One region of the Staphylococcus schleiferi genome, then DNA from elsewhere that is predicted to be linked to it. Evidence: predicted binding sites of a transcription regulator. Region 1 holds the regulator's gene; each other region holds the start of a gene.
What was found. The regulator Rex, encoded in region 1, represses fermentation and respiration genes when NADH is low (regulators of the CRP and FNR family bind a similar motif). The targets are predictions, from matches to a motif close to TTGTGAAATATTTCACAA.

Region 1 (2,215 bases):
TTCAACGTGGTCATAACCAAAAATAGCGTAACGCCAGTTAATAAGATTAACCATATCCAACTGGGTATCCCTGTAGATGTCGCCATGTCCGCTTCATAAACAGTTTGTTTATTAATAGTATCTTTCAGCGGTAATAGAACACCATATTTTGAGATTGCTGCAAATAGAGCATACATGAAAAGTGCTATCCAACTACCAATTAAACCTTCCCCCGCACGGTACCATGTCCCAGTGGCACAACCGCCTGCAAGAACAATCCCAATACCAAAAATAAATGATCCAACAATCGTGCCTACGACTGGAAATGTACCATTATCTATCGTGATAACACCCAATGAAGTTAATACATATAAGCCAATAGCTTGGATGCTAATCGCAATAAGCAACGCATAAAACATCTTATTATTTTTTTGAACGTACATATCTCTAAAGCCACCCGTTAAACAAAAACGCGTACGTTGCATGACAAAACCGAGTAAACTTCCCACAATCAATCCACTTATCACAGTCCAGATCAATATTCCTACCTCCTATATCCGATTAATATTATAGGTATTATAGAAAATAAGATCTTACTTTTCAAGTGCATTTCTAAAATAAATATAAAAATATATATCTTTTTCTCAAGTTCATTTGATTACATTTGTATTTTTAGACATCCATGCTCCAAGACCTGTCCTATTCTCACTAAAAAAAGAGTATAAAAATCTAATATCATCATTAGACATTTATACTCTCTTCAAAGCGCTATGTTTTAATTTGCTGTTCATCCAAACAAATCTTTTTGTATGTATGGATAATTATCATAAAAGGTTAATCATTATAATTTTTCATAAAGAATAATAATGATTGTAATTCCACACCTAAATCAATTTGATGTACTTGTACAGATTGAGGTACGTGCACACGTTTCGGTGTAAAATTAAGTATTCCTTTCACACCTGCATCTACAAGTGCATCGGCCACTTCTTGTGCCACCCTTCCTGGTGTAGCAATAATAATGACTTCTAACGCTTCAGTTTCAACGGTACTTTTTATCTCGTCCATTGATTTTACCGTCACATCACCCACTTGCGTACCAATGATTTCCTCACTGATATCAAAGGCTTCAGTAATGGTCATATCATCGTGAATTGAAAAGTTATAAGTGATTAATGCCTTACCTAAATTCCCTACGCCAACAATGCCTATTTTGATTTCATCAGAATCACTTAACTCAGATTTGAAGAATTCCAATAGACTATCAATATTGTAACCATAACCTTTTTTCCCAAGCTCTCCAAAATATGAAAAATCTCGGCGAATTGTTGCAGAATCTATATTTAAGCCTTCACTTATCGCTTTTGAATTCACACGATCTTCACCTTTAGCCTTTAAAATATTGACAAATCGGTAATATAAAGGGAGACGTTTTAAGGTCGCTCTAGGAATTTTATTGCTTTCTTTTCCCATTTTAAAGTCCTCCGTAGTCTTTCTTATGCGTGCACTCATATACATAGTATGTGATAATAATTATAACTTAATTTTATGGTTATGAAAACATTAAGTACTTGATACATATAGGGTTTATTGTACAATAATTAAGAATGAAAGGAGCATGCCATATGATTTTAATGCAATTAAGTCACGTCACCAAATCGTTTGATGGTGAAGAGATTTTTGAAGACGTCAACTTTGAAGTAAAAACCGGCGAACGAATTGGCATTGTAGGACGTAACGGTGCGGGTAAATCAACATTGATGAAAATCATCGCTGGTGTTGAAAACTATGATTCAGGCCATATCTCTAAAATCAAAGGCTTGAAATTAGGCTATTTGACACAACAAATGACATTAAATACCCAAAATACAGTCTTCGAAGAAATGGCCAAACCGTTTGCGCATGTTCAATCCATCTCAGAGCGTATGAAAGATGAAACCGATTGGCTTGCAACTCATGCGGATATGTATGAGTCAGTAGAATATAAAACGCATATTGATCAATACGAAAAGCTCTCAAATGAATTTGAACAGCTTGAAGGTTATCAATATGAAAGTAAAATTAAAACTGTTTTAAATGGACTAGATTTTAGTGAAGCAGATTATCATCGTCCGATTAATGATTTTAGTGGGGGACAAAAAACACGCCTATCATTAGCACAAATGTTATTAAGCGAACCTGATCTGCTTCTTTTAGATGAACCGACGAACCATTTAGATATGGCCACAACAGAATG
Region 2 (2,215 bases), 680 kb from region 1:
AATTACCTTGGAACTCTGTAAAAATAAGAAAAGCCCCCATTTTACGTTCCGTATGATCTTTTGGTGACGAACCAAATGATTCCGATAAGGATTTAATGATAGGGTACATAATTCCCCCTGCACGTGCAGTATTACTAGGTGTTGCAGGTGCCAAAATCAAATCCACACCGACTAACGAATAAGCTAAGCCGAGGGTTTTCTTACCAAATATTTTAACAAAATGTAATGCGATCCGTTGTCCTAGCCCTGTTTTCACAAAACCTCTTGAAATAAAAAACGCGATCGCAATCAACCAAATGCTATTGTTACCAAACCCTTGCACAGCCGTTTTCATATCAACAATGCCACAAGCGACCATCAGTGTAAAACCGATAATTGAAACAGCGCCAATCGGCATCGGCTGCGTAATACAAGCAATAATCGTTGCTACGAAAATCGCAAACATATACCATGCTTGAGGATCCACTGCGTCAGGCTTGAAAGGCGTCAATGCCCAAATTAACAAACCTACCACAATCGGAATAATAAATTTATGATACTTCACATTGCTTTCCATAACCATCTTCCTTTTATTTTTTTAAATGATTACTATAAACCAATAGTAACATAGCCCGTTCTCATAAATAAATCGAAACTCTTAAAATATTCACAGTTTTTTAACAAATTTAAAATTAAGAATAAAAATGCTTATATGCTAACGTTTTTCTATGCATATTATAATAATAATTCACTTATTTTCTATTAAAAATTTATTTTCTTCACATGAAAAACCTTTACCTTTTTATAAGAGTATACTATAATGATTGTGAAATTATTCACAATATAGTGGGAGGTATTCAATATGACTACAGTAGTAAAAGAACAGAAACAAGAAACAGAAGTTTTTGAAATGATTCATTTGCTCGCTCAAAACGGCCAAGCTGCCCTTGAAGGACTCTCAAAAAAATCACAAGCTGAAATTGATCACATCGTTCATGAAATGAGTATGGCTGCGGTGGATCAACATATGGCACTTGCTCGCCATGCTTGTGAAGAAACAGGACGTGGTGTATACGAAGACAAAGCCATTAAAAACCTCTATGCATCTGAGTATATTTGGAACTCCATTAAAGATGATCAAACTGTCGGTATCATTGATCAAGATGACCAAAGAGGTTTAACATATGTCGCTGAACCTGTCGGCATCATTTGTGGGGTAACACCAACAACAAACCCAACATCAACAACTATCTTCAAAGCAATCATAGCGATTAAAACAGGTAACCCAATCATCTTCGCTTTCCACCCAAGTGCACAACAATCTTCAAAAGCAGCAGCTCAAGTTGTTTTAGAAGCAGCCATCCGTGCCGGCGCACCAGAACATTGTATTCAATGGATTGAACATCCATCAGTTGAAGCGACAAAACAATTAATGAACCATGAAAGCATCGCATTAGTATTAGCAACAGGTGGTTCAGGAATGGTTAAATCTGCTTACTCAACAGGTAAACCTGCTTTAGGTGTTGGACCGGGTAACGTCCCTGCTTATGTTGAAAAATCTGCTAAAATTAAACGTGTTGTCAACGATATCATCGGTTCTAAAACTTTTGATAATGGGATGATTTGTGCATCAGAACAAGCTGCAATAGTAGATAAAGACATCTATCAAGAAGTTAAAAAAGAATTCGAAGCACATCAATGTTATTTTGTGAAAAATAATGAGCTCAAAAAATTAGAAGCAGCTGTGATGAAGGAAGACCGCTCTGCAGTACGCCCTGACATCGTAGGACGTCCAGCTGTAAAAATTGCTGAAATGGCCGGAATTAAAGTACCAGAAGGCACAAAAATGTTAATCGCTGAACTAAAAGGTGTCGGTGAAGACTATCCTTTATCAAAAGAAAAACTCTCACCTGTCCTTGCGATGGTCAAAGCAACTTCAACAGAGCACGCTTTTGATTTATGTGAAGCGATGCTACATTTAGGTGGCTTAGGTCATACAGCTGTAATTCATACTGAAGATGAACAACTCCAAGAAAAATTTGGTCTTAGAATGAAAGCTTGTCGTATTCTTGTAAATACACCATCATCTGCTGGAGGTATTGGTGATATGTATAATGAATTAATTCCTTCTTTAACTTTAGGCTGTGGTTCATATGGTAAAAACTCAGTTTCTCATAACGTTTCTGCAACAGACTTAATTAATATTAAAACGATATCAAAACGCCGCAACAATATG
Region 3 (2,215 bases), 720 kb from region 1:
CATGCTGAACAGACACTCACGACTGTTAAAAATGATATCGTCAACTTGATATGTGGCATGAGAGCAACGCACATGAAACGTCTGAATTAAAAAATCCAAACAGCCTCTACATCGCTATGTGTGCCCCATTTCATTGAATAATCATGGGGCACGTGACTGCCGTGGCGCGATTCGTTTCTCGTCATATCGACGGATTAATGCGTTAAATTCGCATCTTGGTAAGTTTGATTAAAAAGCTTATAATGGACAAATTTTGAAAGCTCAGCTGACGCCGTAAGAACTAAAATCGTATCATTACCCCCAACTGTTCCAAGCACCTCATTTAACTCCATTTGATCAATATAGTAATTAATGCTCTGCGCAAAACCCGGTGCTGTTTTAATAATTAAGTACGTGTCTTTAATCACGACAGAGGCAATCTCATCTTTATAAAAGTTAATCAATTTCGCTTTGGCATCTTTTTGCGCATTTTCATTATACTTTTGATAACATCGCTCTTGATGCGCGGATGGCATTTTATAAATCTTCAATTCATTTAAATCTCTACTAATTGTCGCTACACTATACCTTATCCCAAAATGTTGTTCTATATAATCCACAATTTCTGCTTTTGAATGAATGTTATGCTCTTTTACAATCATAGATACTAAGTCTAATCTTTTTCTTTTTTTCATGCATTTAAACTCCTTTGCCTCATAATCCCGCTGACAAATAACTGTGTATCTCTACCATAACAAAACATCTCATTAGTAAATGTGAAGTTTCTGACATCTCACATGAACCCTCACTCGCTGTCAAACATTTAAGTGGCTTCATCTTCTTACAAAAAATCAATAAACATCTCTTTTCAAAAGATTGATGATTATACATACACATTTTTGAATAAAGAATAATATTATACATATCTCTTAATTTAATATTAACTTATTATTCATAAATACGCATGTTAAAAGGGTAAAGTATGCATAAGTTATCATTATTGTGTATTGAATAAATCATTTGTATGAGGTTTTAGACATTTATATTGAGAAAACATTCACAACTGGATAACTGAAAGCGTTTTATACTTTGGATGTAATCAAGCAAAGGAGGAATAACAATGGAAAAAGGACCAATCCAAGTGAATAGTGAAATTGGCAGATTAAAAACCGTTTTACTCAAACGACCAGGCAAAGAATTAGAAAATCTTGTACCTGATCATCTCAGCGGCTTATTATTTGACGATATTCCTTATTTGAAAGTCGCGCAAGAAGAGCACGATAAATTTGCGCAAGTTTTAAGAGATGAAGGGGTTGAAGTTGTTTACCTCGAAAAATTAGCCGCCGAAGCCATTGCGGATAAAGCCGTACGCGAACAGTTTATTGATGATATTTTGGCTGAATCTCAAAAAACAGTTCTCGGCCATGAAAAAGAAATTAAAACACTCTTTGAAACATTAAGCGACCAAGACCTTGTAGATAAAATTATGGCGGGTGTGCGTAAAGAAGAAATTCAACTCGAAACCAATCACCTTGTTGAATACATGGATGATAGATACCCATTCTATTTAGACCCTATGCCAAACCTTTATTTCACAAGAGACCCTCAAGCTTCTATTGGACGCGGTATGACAATCAATCGAATGTATTGGAGAGCACGTCGTAGAGAATCTATTTTTATGACCTATATTCTTAAACATCATCCACGTTTCAAAGATGCGGACGTTCCTGTTTGGTTGGATCGAAATTCACCATTCAATATCGAAGGTGGCGACGAATTAATCCTTTCAAAAGAAGTGTTAGCGATCGGTATTTCAGAACGGACTTCGGCACAAGCTATCGAACGTTTGGCACGCCAAATTTTATTCGATGATCAATCGACTTTTACAAAAGTATTGGCAATTGAAATACCAAACAGCCGTAGTTTCATGCATTTAGATACTGTCTTTACAATGATAGACTACGACAAATTTACAATGCATGCGGCGATTTTCAAAGAAGAAAATCATATGAATATCTTTACAATCGAAAAAGATGAAGCGACACATGATATTAAAATCTCTCATTCAAGCCAACTTAAAGCAACATTAGAAGACGCTTTACATGTCGATAACATTGAATTTATTCCTACGGGTAACGGTGACGTAATCGACGGCGCACGCGAACAGTGGAATGACGGTTCAAATACGTTGACAATTCGTCCTGGCGTAGTGGTCACTTATGATCGTAACTACGTT
Region 4 (2,215 bases), 930 kb from region 1:
TGTGGTCGACTGACATGAACCATTCCTTATATAAATATCCCCAGAGCTTAAAGTAAGTAATGGCAGCAACAACACCAATAACAAGGAATGGTGCTGCAATTTGAGCCAATGTAATCATCCAGTTACCGTTTACTAAAAGCTCATTCCACGGAAAGTTCAACATTAATGTCCACCTCCACTTTTATGATCTTTATGTGCCTCAGCATCTTTGGCACCTTCATGCATTGATTCCATTTCGTCCATAGTATGCTTTTCATTTTTCATGAATGCACGATTATATGGCTCGTCGTTTTTCAGAATGGCAGCTTTCATACCATGTCGTTCGTAGTTCGCATTTGTAATTTGTGGTTTACGTGCTGGCTTATTCGGTTCACTTAGTACGCCTTTTGTATCATCATAGAAGTTTGGATCTTTTGGTACGTAGTTGAATCGTTTATAAGCATAGAAAATGTATTCTGGATCAGCAGCAGGATCCACAAATGCCATATGTGTGCCACTAAAAGTAAGTTCTTTATTTTTAGTGGTAGGTAAAAGTTGTTTATCAAACGTATCTTGATCAATTTTTTTCTCAGATTGCGCTTCTTTTACCCATTTGTCATATTCACTTTGACTGACAGCTTCTACGTTAAATGTGTGACGAGAGAAGCCTTCACCGTTAAAGTTTGAGTTACGTCCACGATATGTACCTTCTTCGTGAGCTTGGTAAGTCCACTCCATTGTCATGGCAGTCATAGCATATTTTTGACCACCTAATTGAGGAACCCAGAAACTTGTCATTGTGTCCATTGCTTGAAGTTTGAAAGTAATTGGTCGGTTAGTAGGAATTTTAATGTGGTTAACCGTTTCAATTTTTTCATCCGGATAAGCAAAGAACCATTTGTATCCACCACTCACTGCATAAATGACAATTGGGTCATCTTCAGCTTTAGGTGGCTCCTCATATTCATATAAGGCTCTAACAGTTGGAATCATTAATGCAATTAAAATGATCACAGGGATGATGAACCATACTGTCTCAAGAATAACGTTGTGGTGCATTTTTCCTGATTCGCTTGTGTTTTTGTAACGATACTTAAACGTAAATATCGCGAATAGGATAAGTACCACAGCTACAATGGCAACCATAAAGATGATTGAATAAATAATCAAAAACCTTTGGTCGCTGGCCATTGGCCCTTTTGCGTTTAGAACTTCTACATCAGAACAGCCCGCAAGCAAAAACAATGTTCCGAAAGCTAGAAGCAAAGACTTAAATTTTGACACTTTTTTTGACCTCCTAATACTACAATTGTAGGGCTTATACTAATTTTAAAATAATATATGATATTTACAAGTGCCATTTTGAAAAAATAATAAATGAAAAAACATGAAAGCCTTGATATTCAAGGCATGATAGGGCTTCAGGGCATTATTAAAATTATGTGTACATTTTGTGAAAAGTCTCTATTTCTACTTATTTAATTAAGATTTAATTAAGAAAAAGGTAATGTTTATTTTTTCACAAACTTTTCGAGCTATTTTTTTTGGATTTAAAAAAGGGGATTTGAAGAATAGATGTAGGGAAAGTGCTAATTAAAATTTGTGAAAAAAAGTTTAAAATACGAAGTAGTTGATATGAAAAAAAGAGAAAGATTTATAAACACAGTTTTTATGTGTCTATTTTATCTCTCTCTTCTTTATGGGAATGGCATAGCACATCAATATTATTTTTAGTGCATAATAAATTTTGCATTAGGAAAAAGTGTTGATGCTTCCTTTGGTTGGTCGGAACTAATGATACAAATGTTATTTTAAGGGTGCATCTACAACTTTAATCACTCTTGAAGAAGTTTCAATCGCACCGTCTGAATCGGCAACTTGGTATTGAAGTTCGTATGTACCTTGTTTAGATGTATCGATATGACCATTCACTTTAATTTTATCAGTTAAGTCGCCGTCTTCTTTATCAAAAGCGGTCACACCTTCAAGGGGGTTGTATTTTTCGCCCACTTGAATGACCGAGTCTTTTATACCTTTAAAAGAGGGAATCGTGTTTGTTGTAGCCTCTGCATTAAGATGTGGTGTGACAAGTGTTGCTGATACACCGATAGCTGATAATGATTGAAGTAGTTTATTCATAAGATTTTGGCCCTCCGTTCATTGAACTGTTATGGTATTCACATTAAGTATTATACATTCTTCAGAGAATTTTGCTATCCATCTATGGACCTAATTA

Region 2: a site for Rex is predicted at 804-821, ahead of adhE (bifunctional acetaldehyde-CoA/alcohol dehydrogenase). Genes of this name have one in related genera too.
Region 3: a site for Rex is predicted at 1,025-1,042, ahead of arcA (arginine deiminase). Genes of this name have one in related genera too.
Region 4: a site for Rex is predicted at 1,487-1,504, ahead of qoxA (cytochrome aa3 quinol oxidase subunit II). Genes of this name have one in related genera too.

What each region holds. Positions count from the first base shown of each region.
Region 1 covers NZ_CP094712.1:877,224-879,438, reverse strand. The annotation lists gene MUA40_RS03955 (YeeE/YedE family protein) at 1-518, opposite strand, end outside; gene MUA40_RS03950 (redox-sensing transcriptional repressor Rex) at 814-1,452, opposite strand; gene MUA40_RS03945 (ABC-F family ATP-binding cassette domain-containing protein) at 1,605-2,215, shown strand, end outside.
Region 2 covers NZ_CP094712.1:196,241-198,455, reverse strand. The annotation lists gene MUA40_RS00830 (anion permease) at 1-556, opposite strand, end outside; gene adhE (bifunctional acetaldehyde-CoA/alcohol dehydrogenase) at 842-2,215, shown strand, end outside.
Region 3 covers NZ_CP094712.1:161,325-163,539, reverse strand. The annotation lists gene MUA40_RS00680 (TetR/AcrR family transcriptional regulator) at 1-90, shown strand, start outside; gene MUA40_RS00675 (arginine repressor) at 195-674, opposite strand; gene arcA (arginine deiminase) at 1,100-2,215, shown strand, end outside.
Region 4 covers NZ_CP094712.1:1,810,081-1,812,295, reverse strand. The annotation lists gene qoxB (cytochrome aa3 quinol oxidase subunit I) at 1-160, opposite strand, end outside; gene qoxA (cytochrome aa3 quinol oxidase subunit II) at 163-1,263, opposite strand; gene MUA40_RS08465 (DUF5011 domain-containing protein) at 1,786-2,118, opposite strand.